DNA from 2 places in the Shewanella sp. Koi 1 genome. Region 1 is predicted to be linked to the other one. Evidence: riboswitches for the same ligand, from Rfam matches in the RefSeq annotation. Region 1 holds a riboswitch; the other holds the start of a gene.
What was found. A riboswitch is a leader RNA that binds a small molecule or an ion and turns the genes downstream of it on or off. The one in region 1 is predicted to bind lysine.
Positions count from the first base shown of each region.

Region 1 (4,393 bases):
AATCGAGAAAAACTGCGCCGCCGTAAGGTCATATTCAGGGCAATACAAGTGTTTACAGGATTTAGGCCCAGTATGCAGATCGAGTACTATATCCGCCTCGTGGGCCATGGCCTGCAGATTAACCGCTAATCTGTGGCCCGTGGTCACGCCCCACTCGTTGCGCAATCGCTGCTGACACGCTTCGACTAAGGTACTGCGATAAGCTTGGATAAGTTCGCTATCACTAAGCTCGGCATGTTCACGGTACCAAGTGGGTAAATCAATCGAGTGATTTAAGTACTCGCGGTTCCAGTTTGCCCCTGTGATAGGGTCAAAACGCCCCAGCGTAAACTCACCACTCTTTTGATTTATCCCCAGCGGATTTGCCAAGGGCACTAAGGTAATTTCCCCTAAGATGTCACAGCGCTCGAGCTGCTTCATCAATTGGAAAATCACCGCATTCCCCTGTACCTCGGCGCCGTGGACATTGGCCTGAATATACACTTTAGGGCCAGAAACATGACCACTTGGCTTGAAGTGGTAAATCGGCAGAGTGAGTGCTTGCCCTGCGGCAAGCTCCCCAATGGTTAAAGACGACGCAGTCGGTTGCATATTACGCGCCTTCAAACAGGTTTTCGTGCAGTGCTTTAACCACTTGCGCCGCTTCTGATTCGGCTACCAATACGCACAAGTTATGCGGGCTAGCACCTTGGCAGATCATACGCACATTGTGGGGCTCAAGTACTTCAAACACCCGGCGGCAGATACCGGCTGTGGTGGCAATGCGATTACCGATAATCGCCACCAGTGCTAAACCATCTTCAACACGCACACGGCAATGCTGTGATAATTCCTGCAGCAGTGCTTCGCTCAACAGCCCTTGGCCGCTTGAATCAGAGCCGGTTTTATCTAGGGTCAGCGATACGTTAACTTCTGAAGTGGTGATCAAATCCACACTGATCTTATGCCTTGCCAGTGTGGCAAAGGTTTCAGCCAAGAAGCCCTGAGCATGCAACATTTGCAGGCTGTGTAAATTGAGTAGCGTTTGGTCGCGGCGCAGCGCAACAGCGCGAAACACAGGCGCATCTTCAACCTGATGACGGATCCAAGTGCCGCCCTTTTCAGGCTCCTTGCTCGAACCGACAAACACTTGAATTTGTTGGCGCACCGCAGGCAGGATCGTCGCAGGGTGCAGCACTTTGGCACCAAAAGTCGCCATTTCGGCGGCTTCGTTAAAACTGATTTCGGCAATAGGATGGGCGTTTGGCGCAAGACGCGGATCGGTCGTGTAAATCCCCGCCACATCGGTCCAAATCTCAACCGCAGAGGCTTTTAAGGCTTCGGCTAACAATGCCGCAGAATAGTCGCTACCGCCACGGCCAAGTGTAGTGGTTTGTCCGGCCTCATCTGAACCAATAAAGCCTTGAGTCACAATCACTTGCTCAGATAACAGCGGCAATAAATGCTCAGACGAAAGAAGCGCAATTTGCTCAACCTGTGGCTCAGCACGGCCAAAATGACTGTCGGTGCGCAGCACTCGGCGCACATCGAAAGCACTCGAGTTGGCGCCTTTTTCGCGCAATACCGCCGCAAATAATGCCGACGAACACTGCTCACCAAGGGACAATAACTCATCCATGGTGGCCTTGCTGCGTTGGGATGCTAGCGCTTCGCTCAATACCGCCATACGACTTAACAGCTTATCCAATGCCGCGGCTACATCGTTGGGGCGACCCAGTTTATCTAAGATAGCGTATTGAATTTGCGCGATTTGCTTTAAGCGCTGTAAACGACCATCGTCGTTCATCGACTCTTGAGTAAGTTCAACCAAGAGGTTAGTCACGCCACTGGAGGCGCTAACCACTACTAAACGGCAATCGGGATTGCCCAGTACGATATCGGCGCAGCGATTCATTGCACCGTAATCGGCGACTGAGGTACCACCAAATTTTGCGACAACAAGAGACATTATCGTACCTCCGCAGAAGCAGAAGACACGGCACAAACTAGGATAAGATCTTGATTAACTAACATGATTACGCTCCGAACCAACTTCGTTCGAAGAGCCTGGTGCTCAATGATACGCACCCCAATAGAAGGGAAACAGCAATCGTCACCAGAAGCTCTCCACCAATTACAGGTGACAATCGTTAGGATTCAGCCTAAGCGACCGACATAAACATGCAGCAACCACATCTATGCCTCGGCGTTAATCTCCCTCATCAATCATCGCTGGAGTTTGTGCTCCTCTGACTGACTACCTAGTTAACGCTCCTCTTCTGTTCCTTTCCGCCGGAAAGGGACGAAAAAAGTAGCAATAAACCCCTAATGAAGTCAATGCTAATTTCACATCGCATAAACAAATTCAATAAACGCTTTTAAAAACAATGAGCAATTTAGCGGTAAAGCCAAAGCAAAAATGGCGGCGAGGTATCATGCAGGCATTAACAGGATTAAAAAATAACTGGCCTAGCCTTGCCCTTTACAGGCAAAGCCGGATAAGAAAAATAGTAATAAACTCGCGGGGCTTAGGTCGCTAGATCCGGCAGTTCGTAAACCAAACGCACGTGATCATTAAACAGGCCTAAACACACTTCATCATGCCCAGTGATGGTGCAAGGCACTAAACTCACCTCACCCTTTTCCACCATGTAGATGGCGTATTGATTAAACTTTTTCCCCAACTGCAGCGCCATGCTTCTATCGACAAACACCGCCCAGCTCTTTTCCATATGGGATAAATCTGGCGATGCGCCCACCATTGCACGATAGGGGCTGCCGATTAATTCAATATCACGGAGAAGTTGGCGGTCGAGTAAACGGTTTTGGCTGGGACTGAGGAGGGTTGAAGCGGGATTATGGGCGGTAATTACAGCAAAGGAAAAATCACAGGATAATGCTTGAGTAAGCAAAAACAACGGCTTCTGGTAATGCTGCCACAAATCTTGAGTCATGTTGTCCATTGGTAGTCTAGTCGAAAAATGAACCCGAGTTAGTGTAGCAGAGCGCCTCCAAAATCCAAAGAGGCGTGAACTAGGTCACAAGAATTAAAAATACATTAGTTATACTAATCAATGACTAAAGTAAATATCATGGTAAATCAGGGCCTCATCCAGAAATTTGTTAACATTTCATTTGTTAACAAATGCCTAAAACGAGTACAATGACGCCATTGGCTAGTTGAGCAGATAACATTAAGTTTGCTTAATCTTGACAAGGGTTTGTTAGATTCCTCTGTGAAATCACCCAAGGCTAGCCAGACATCTTTTAAAATGTGTTCTACATTTGAGTTATCATTTAAACATTTTAAAAAAAACAATAGTTAAGGAACTATTTATAACTATTGCTTATCGAAGTTGATACTGGTTACGTTTTATCGTATTACACTTTAAACGTGCACTTTATATACATCCTGATGTGTCGCCGTAAAGATCTTTCCTTTGAAGCACAGAGCAGTTAGAGGAAGTATCAACATTTTATGAATATAAGGATCCGATGTAAGCGGTCCTTATGGTTAGAATAAAATTGGTTAAAATTTAGGTAATTAATATGCAAAATCCGCACATTCTGATCGTTGAAGATGAAGCCGTTACCCGTAACACGCTGAGAAGTATTTTCGAGGCAGAAGGGTATGTGGTAACTGAGGCCAATGATGGCGCAGAAATGCATAAGGCTATGCAGGAAAACAAAATTAACCTAGTGGTTATGGACATTAACCTACCAGGTAAAAACGGTCTGTTGTTGGCACGTGAATTACGTGAAATCAACAACATCGGTCTGATCTTCCTGACAGGCCGTGACAACGAAGTCGACAAAATCCTTGGACTTGAAATTGGCGCGGACGATTATATTACCAAGCCGTTCAACCCACGTGAATTGACGATTCGTGCTCGCAACCTTCTGACTCGTGTGAATAGCGCTGGTAACGAAGTCGAAGAAAAGAGCTCTGTCGAATACTACCGTTTCAACGATTGGAGCCTAGAGATCAATAGCCGTTCTCTGGTGAGCCCACAGGGTGAATCTTACAAACTGCCACGTAGCGAATTCCGCGCTATGCTGCACTTTGTTGAAAACCCAGGCAAAATCTTAACTCGTGCCGATCTGCTGATGAAGATGACTGGCCGTGAGTTAAAGCCACACGACCGTACTGTTGACGTGACTATCCGTCGTATTCGTAAGCACTTCGAAAGCTTGCCAGATACGCCAGAAATCATCGCGACTATCCACGGTGAAGGCTACCGTTTCTGCGGTAACTTAGAAGACTAATCTTCGAAGTCCGTTTGAATAATAAAAACCAGATCCTCGGATCTGGTTTTTTATCTCTGCAATATGGCAAATCCTCTGTCCCGCTTGATCACCCCGCCAAACTTGAATCGCTAAACTTGAATAACCGAGCTTAAATAGCCATCGCAAA
Region 1 covers NZ_JBREJM010000001.1:4,040,571-4,044,963, forward strand. The annotation lists gene ACUZ8J_RS17870 (succinylglutamate desuccinylase/aspartoacylase family protein) at 1-591, opposite strand, end outside; gene lysC (lysine-sensitive aspartokinase 3) at 593-1,948, opposite strand; lysine riboswitch at 2,092-2,266, opposite strand; gene ACUZ8J_RS17880 (DUF3293 domain-containing protein) at 2,508-2,942, opposite strand; gene arcA (two-component system response regulator ArcA) at 3,529-4,245, shown strand.

Region 2 (4,393 bases), 820 kb from region 1:
CGGCAGCTTTAACCAAGGCTTCGATACCTTAGAGTATATGGCTGCGGCGCTCGTCGACATGGAATGGCACTCATTAAGCCCAGATGCCCCACTGCAAGATGTGGCGACATTCGAAGCCAATGCGCTGAAAAAACACGGCTTAAATATCACTGCCGTGCCACCACGTTATAAGTCAACTTACTTTGCCCACGCCTTCCCGGGTGGTTACTCAGCAAGTTACTACGCTTACATGTGGAGTGAGATTTTAGCGGCGGATGCCTACGCTTACGTGCAAACTCAAGGTGGCTTAAACCGTGAAATCGGCATGAAATACCGCAAGACGATTCGCGAAGTGGGCAACAGCATTGCACCAATGGAAGCTTACAAAAACTTCCGTGGTCAAGAGCCTACCACCGAAGGGTTATTGAACCGCCGTGGACTCAACACCGCCCTGTAATTTGGGATGTATGATAGATAAAAAAATCAGCCAGCATAATGCTGGCTGATTTGTTTTGAGTGTTCAGTAAATTCACAATGAAGACTCGCGAATAAACCGCTTTGCTGAAGTCAGGCTTATTTCGCGTTGCTTTGGGATTTGAGTCGTAACCACACAATGCTTAAGACAAACAGCACGCCACAGGTCAGCAGTCCCGCATTCACCGATTCTGTAAAGCCAAGCACCACATAACCCACCATACTGATCAGCGCCACAATCACAGCGTAAGGCAACTGAGTCACAACGTGGTCGATATGGTGACAGCTCGCGCCAGTTGACGACAAAATCGTAGTATCCGAAATCGGTGAGCAGTGATCACCAAATACCGCGCCCGCCAAAACCGAAGCCAGCATAGGTAACATCATGGCTGTATGGCTGCCCATCGCCATATCCGCGGCAATCGGTAGCATAATACCGAACGTGCCCCAACTGGTGCCGGTAGAAAACGCCGTTAGACCCGCTAACACAAACATCAACGCAGGTAAGAAGGCAAAGGGAATGTTGCCTGTGGCGAGGCTTGCCATAAACTTACCGGTTTCAAGCTGGCCAATCACGCCGGCAATGGTCCATGCAAATAACAGGATGTAAATCGCAGGCAGCATAGAACGAGCGCCCTGCACCACGCCTTTGACGACCATCGACTTTTCAACGCCTTGCACTAGGTTTAGTACCAGCGCAACCGCTAAACCAATCAGGGCACCAAAGAATAGTGATGAGCTAACATCGGTTTTTTCAAAAGCTGAAATAATATGAAATTCAATACCTTCTTTCGCTAATACCTGGGCACCGCTGTCGATCATAAAATACAGGGTCGCAAATACCAGCACGGTAATAGGTAAGAATAAACCGAGGATTTTACCGGTTTCGGCTTCGGGTAAATCGGCATTCGCCCCGGGTGGTAATCCTTTATTCTCATCATATAAATTACCGCGCTGCGCATTTAATTCATGCTCACGCATAGGGCCAATATCTAAGCCCATAAATGCAACGCAAAGTAATAATAATAAAGAGAAAATAGCGTAGAAATTCATAGGGATCATTTGAATAAACACACTCAAATGACCAGAGTCAGCAAAACCATGGGCGGTTAATATGCCGCCGATAAGCGCAATAATATAAGCGCCCCAACTGGATACCGGCGAAATAACACAAACCGGTGCCGCCGTTGAATCTAATAAATAGGCTAACTTAGCGCGGGAAATATAATAACGGTCGGTGACGGGCCTTGCGACAGAACCAACGACTAAGCTATTGAAATAATCATCGATAAAGACTACACAGCCTAAAAACATGGTCAGTAATTTGGCATCGCGTTTATTGCGGATGTGCAAACGTGCCCAATCGGCAAATGCCCGCGCACTACCACTGACGGTAATTAATGCCGTGATCATCCCTAGCACAATTAAAAAGCCGAGGATGTATAAATTCCAAGAATTTACACCATCTTCCGACCAAAAAAGTCCTTTTACACTGTTAAATAGAAATTCACCGCTGGCCGCAGGTGAAAACTGATTGAGTAATAACACCCCAATCACAATCCCCAAACCGAGGGAAAGGAGAACGCGGCGAGTCAAAATCGCCAATACAATTGCCACCACAGGCGGCAGCAGAGAAAGCGCCGAATCGGCATAACTAACTACAGTCATTGATTATTTCTTCGTCAAAATACGAATGGAGGGCGACTGAACTGGTGGGAAAAGGCAATAGATACCCAAGATCACCTGTCCTATCAGTAGCGCTCCATAGTAACTATTTCTAATATCCGTATCAGAAAATACTATGGCAGTGTTATACCTATTTGGCACAACCCCAGCAGTTGATCGTGATAAATCAAACCACTTCGGCACCAAATCCTTTCGTGAACGATCAACGGAATCACCCTACTGATCACTACTGATATTTGGTGCGCCTCTACTTCTAAGAACGCCCATACACGGGCGTGAGGCACATAAAAACATAAGCGGCTAAGCAGTTGCCACCGCAAAGCCGCTTACTTTGACTTAGATCACGGATAAAATCAACCTAGAGTTGAAATCAACTCTGGAACGGCGTCGAACAGGTCAGCTTCGAGACCATAATCTGCCACTTGGAAAATCGGCGCTTCAGGATCTTTGTTGATTGCCACAATCACCTTCGCGTCTTTCATCCCCGCTAAATGCTGAATCGCGCCCGAAATCCCTACAGCGATGTAGAGGTTTGGTGCCACAATCTTACCGGTTTGACCCACTTGCAGATCGTTAGGCACAAAACCTGCGTCAACCGCAGCACGTGATGCACCAACCGCGGCACCGAGTTTGTCCGCCAGTTGTTCCAACATATCGAAGTTTTCACCGCTGCCCATACCACGGCCACCAGAAACGATAATGCCCGCATTCCCTAACTCTGGACGCGCCGAAACCGTCAGTGATTGAGAGACAAACTGAGTTTTGGCTTCAAACACTTTGTCTAGGGTAGTCACGGCAGCACTGTTGCCCTGGGCCGCCGCATCGAAGGCACTAGCACGGACTGTCATCACTTTAATCGCATCATGGCTTTGTACTGTCGCTAAAGCGTTACCTGCGTAAATTGGGCGAACAAAGGTATCGCCGCTCACCACTGCAATCACTTCAGAAATTTGCGCTACATCTAAAAGCGCCGCCACACGCGGTAGCGTATCTTTGCCAGCGCTCGATGCTGCTGCGAGGATATGGCTGTAGTTTGGTGCTAAGTCCACCAGCAATTTAGCCACGTTTTCGGCTAAATGCGCTTCATAGGCACTATTATCGGCGACCAATACTTGAGCGACGCCTTGCAGGGCTTGCGCGGCTTGCGTCACGGCGCCACATTGGTGCCCCACTACCAATACATGGACATCTTCACCAATTGCACGCGCTGCGGTGACAACCTTTGCGGTATCCAGTTTCAGTGCCGCATTATCGTGTTCTGCTAATACTAAAATGGCCATGTTAGATCACCTTCGCTTCATTTTTTAACTTTTCAACCAGCTCAGCTACCGACGCAACCATAATGCCTGCTTTACGCTCGGCAGGTGGCGTCACCTTCACCACAGTTTGATGGGCTTTTAACGTCACACCTAAATCCGCAACAGTGAGCACATCTAATGGCTTACGCTTGGCTTTCATGATGTTAGGCAATGAAGCATAACGAGGCTCGTTTAAGCGTAAATCGGCGGTCACCACTGCTGGCAGCGGCAGGCTTAAGGTTTGCATCCCGCCATCGATCTCACGAGTCACTTGCACTGAATTGCCTTCTACTTTGATTTCAGAGGCAAAAGTGGCTTGTGGCATATCCGTTAAGGCAGCAAACATTTGACCAGTTTGGTTATTATCGCCATCAATAGATTGCTTACCAAACAGCACTAATTGCGCTTGTTCTTTTTCTTGTACGGCTTTGAGTAATTTAGCAATCGATACAGGCGTTAACTCTTCTTCAGTATCAATGTGAATCGCACGGTCAGCACCTAATGCTAACGCGGTGCGTAATTGTTCTTGAACGGCTTTATTGCCGATACTGACGACCACAACTTCAGTAGCGCTGCCCGCTTCTTTTAAACGAACCGCTTCTTCTACTGCAATTTCACAAAAAGGGTTCAACGCCATTTTGAGGTTTGCGGTATCAACGCTGGTGTTGTCAGCTTTTACCCTGACCTTCACATTGGCATCAACTACACGCTTAACAGGCACCAATACTTTCATAGGGTTTCCTTCCTACACTTTCATGTACATGGACAAAACATTGGTCATCACCAATGCAGGATAAAGCCACTTTACGTCCTGTTAACGTTAACGTCAACCAAAGTCAAACACCTGTTTGCATTTTTTAAGACTGTGGTATTGGCCACATTTTTGAACAGTTATTTGCCACATATAAAAAGTTCAAAATTTAAATAATATTTAATTTCTGTTTTTTGCATAATTT
Region 2 covers NZ_JBREJM010000001.1:3,215,898-3,220,290, forward strand. The annotation lists gene ACUZ8J_RS14130 (M3 family metallopeptidase) at 1-436, shown strand, start outside; gene ACUZ8J_RS14135 (Na+/H+ antiporter NhaC family protein) at 553-2,121, opposite strand; lysine riboswitch at 2,201-2,397, opposite strand; gene ACUZ8J_RS14140 (electron transfer flavoprotein subunit alpha/FixB family protein) at 2,493-3,419, opposite strand; gene ACUZ8J_RS14145 (electron transfer flavoprotein subunit beta/FixA family protein) at 3,421-4,170, opposite strand.
Region 2: another riboswitch for lysine. It lies ahead of ACUZ8J_RS14135 (Na+/H+ antiporter NhaC family protein); the one in region 1 lies ahead of lysC (lysine-sensitive aspartokinase 3).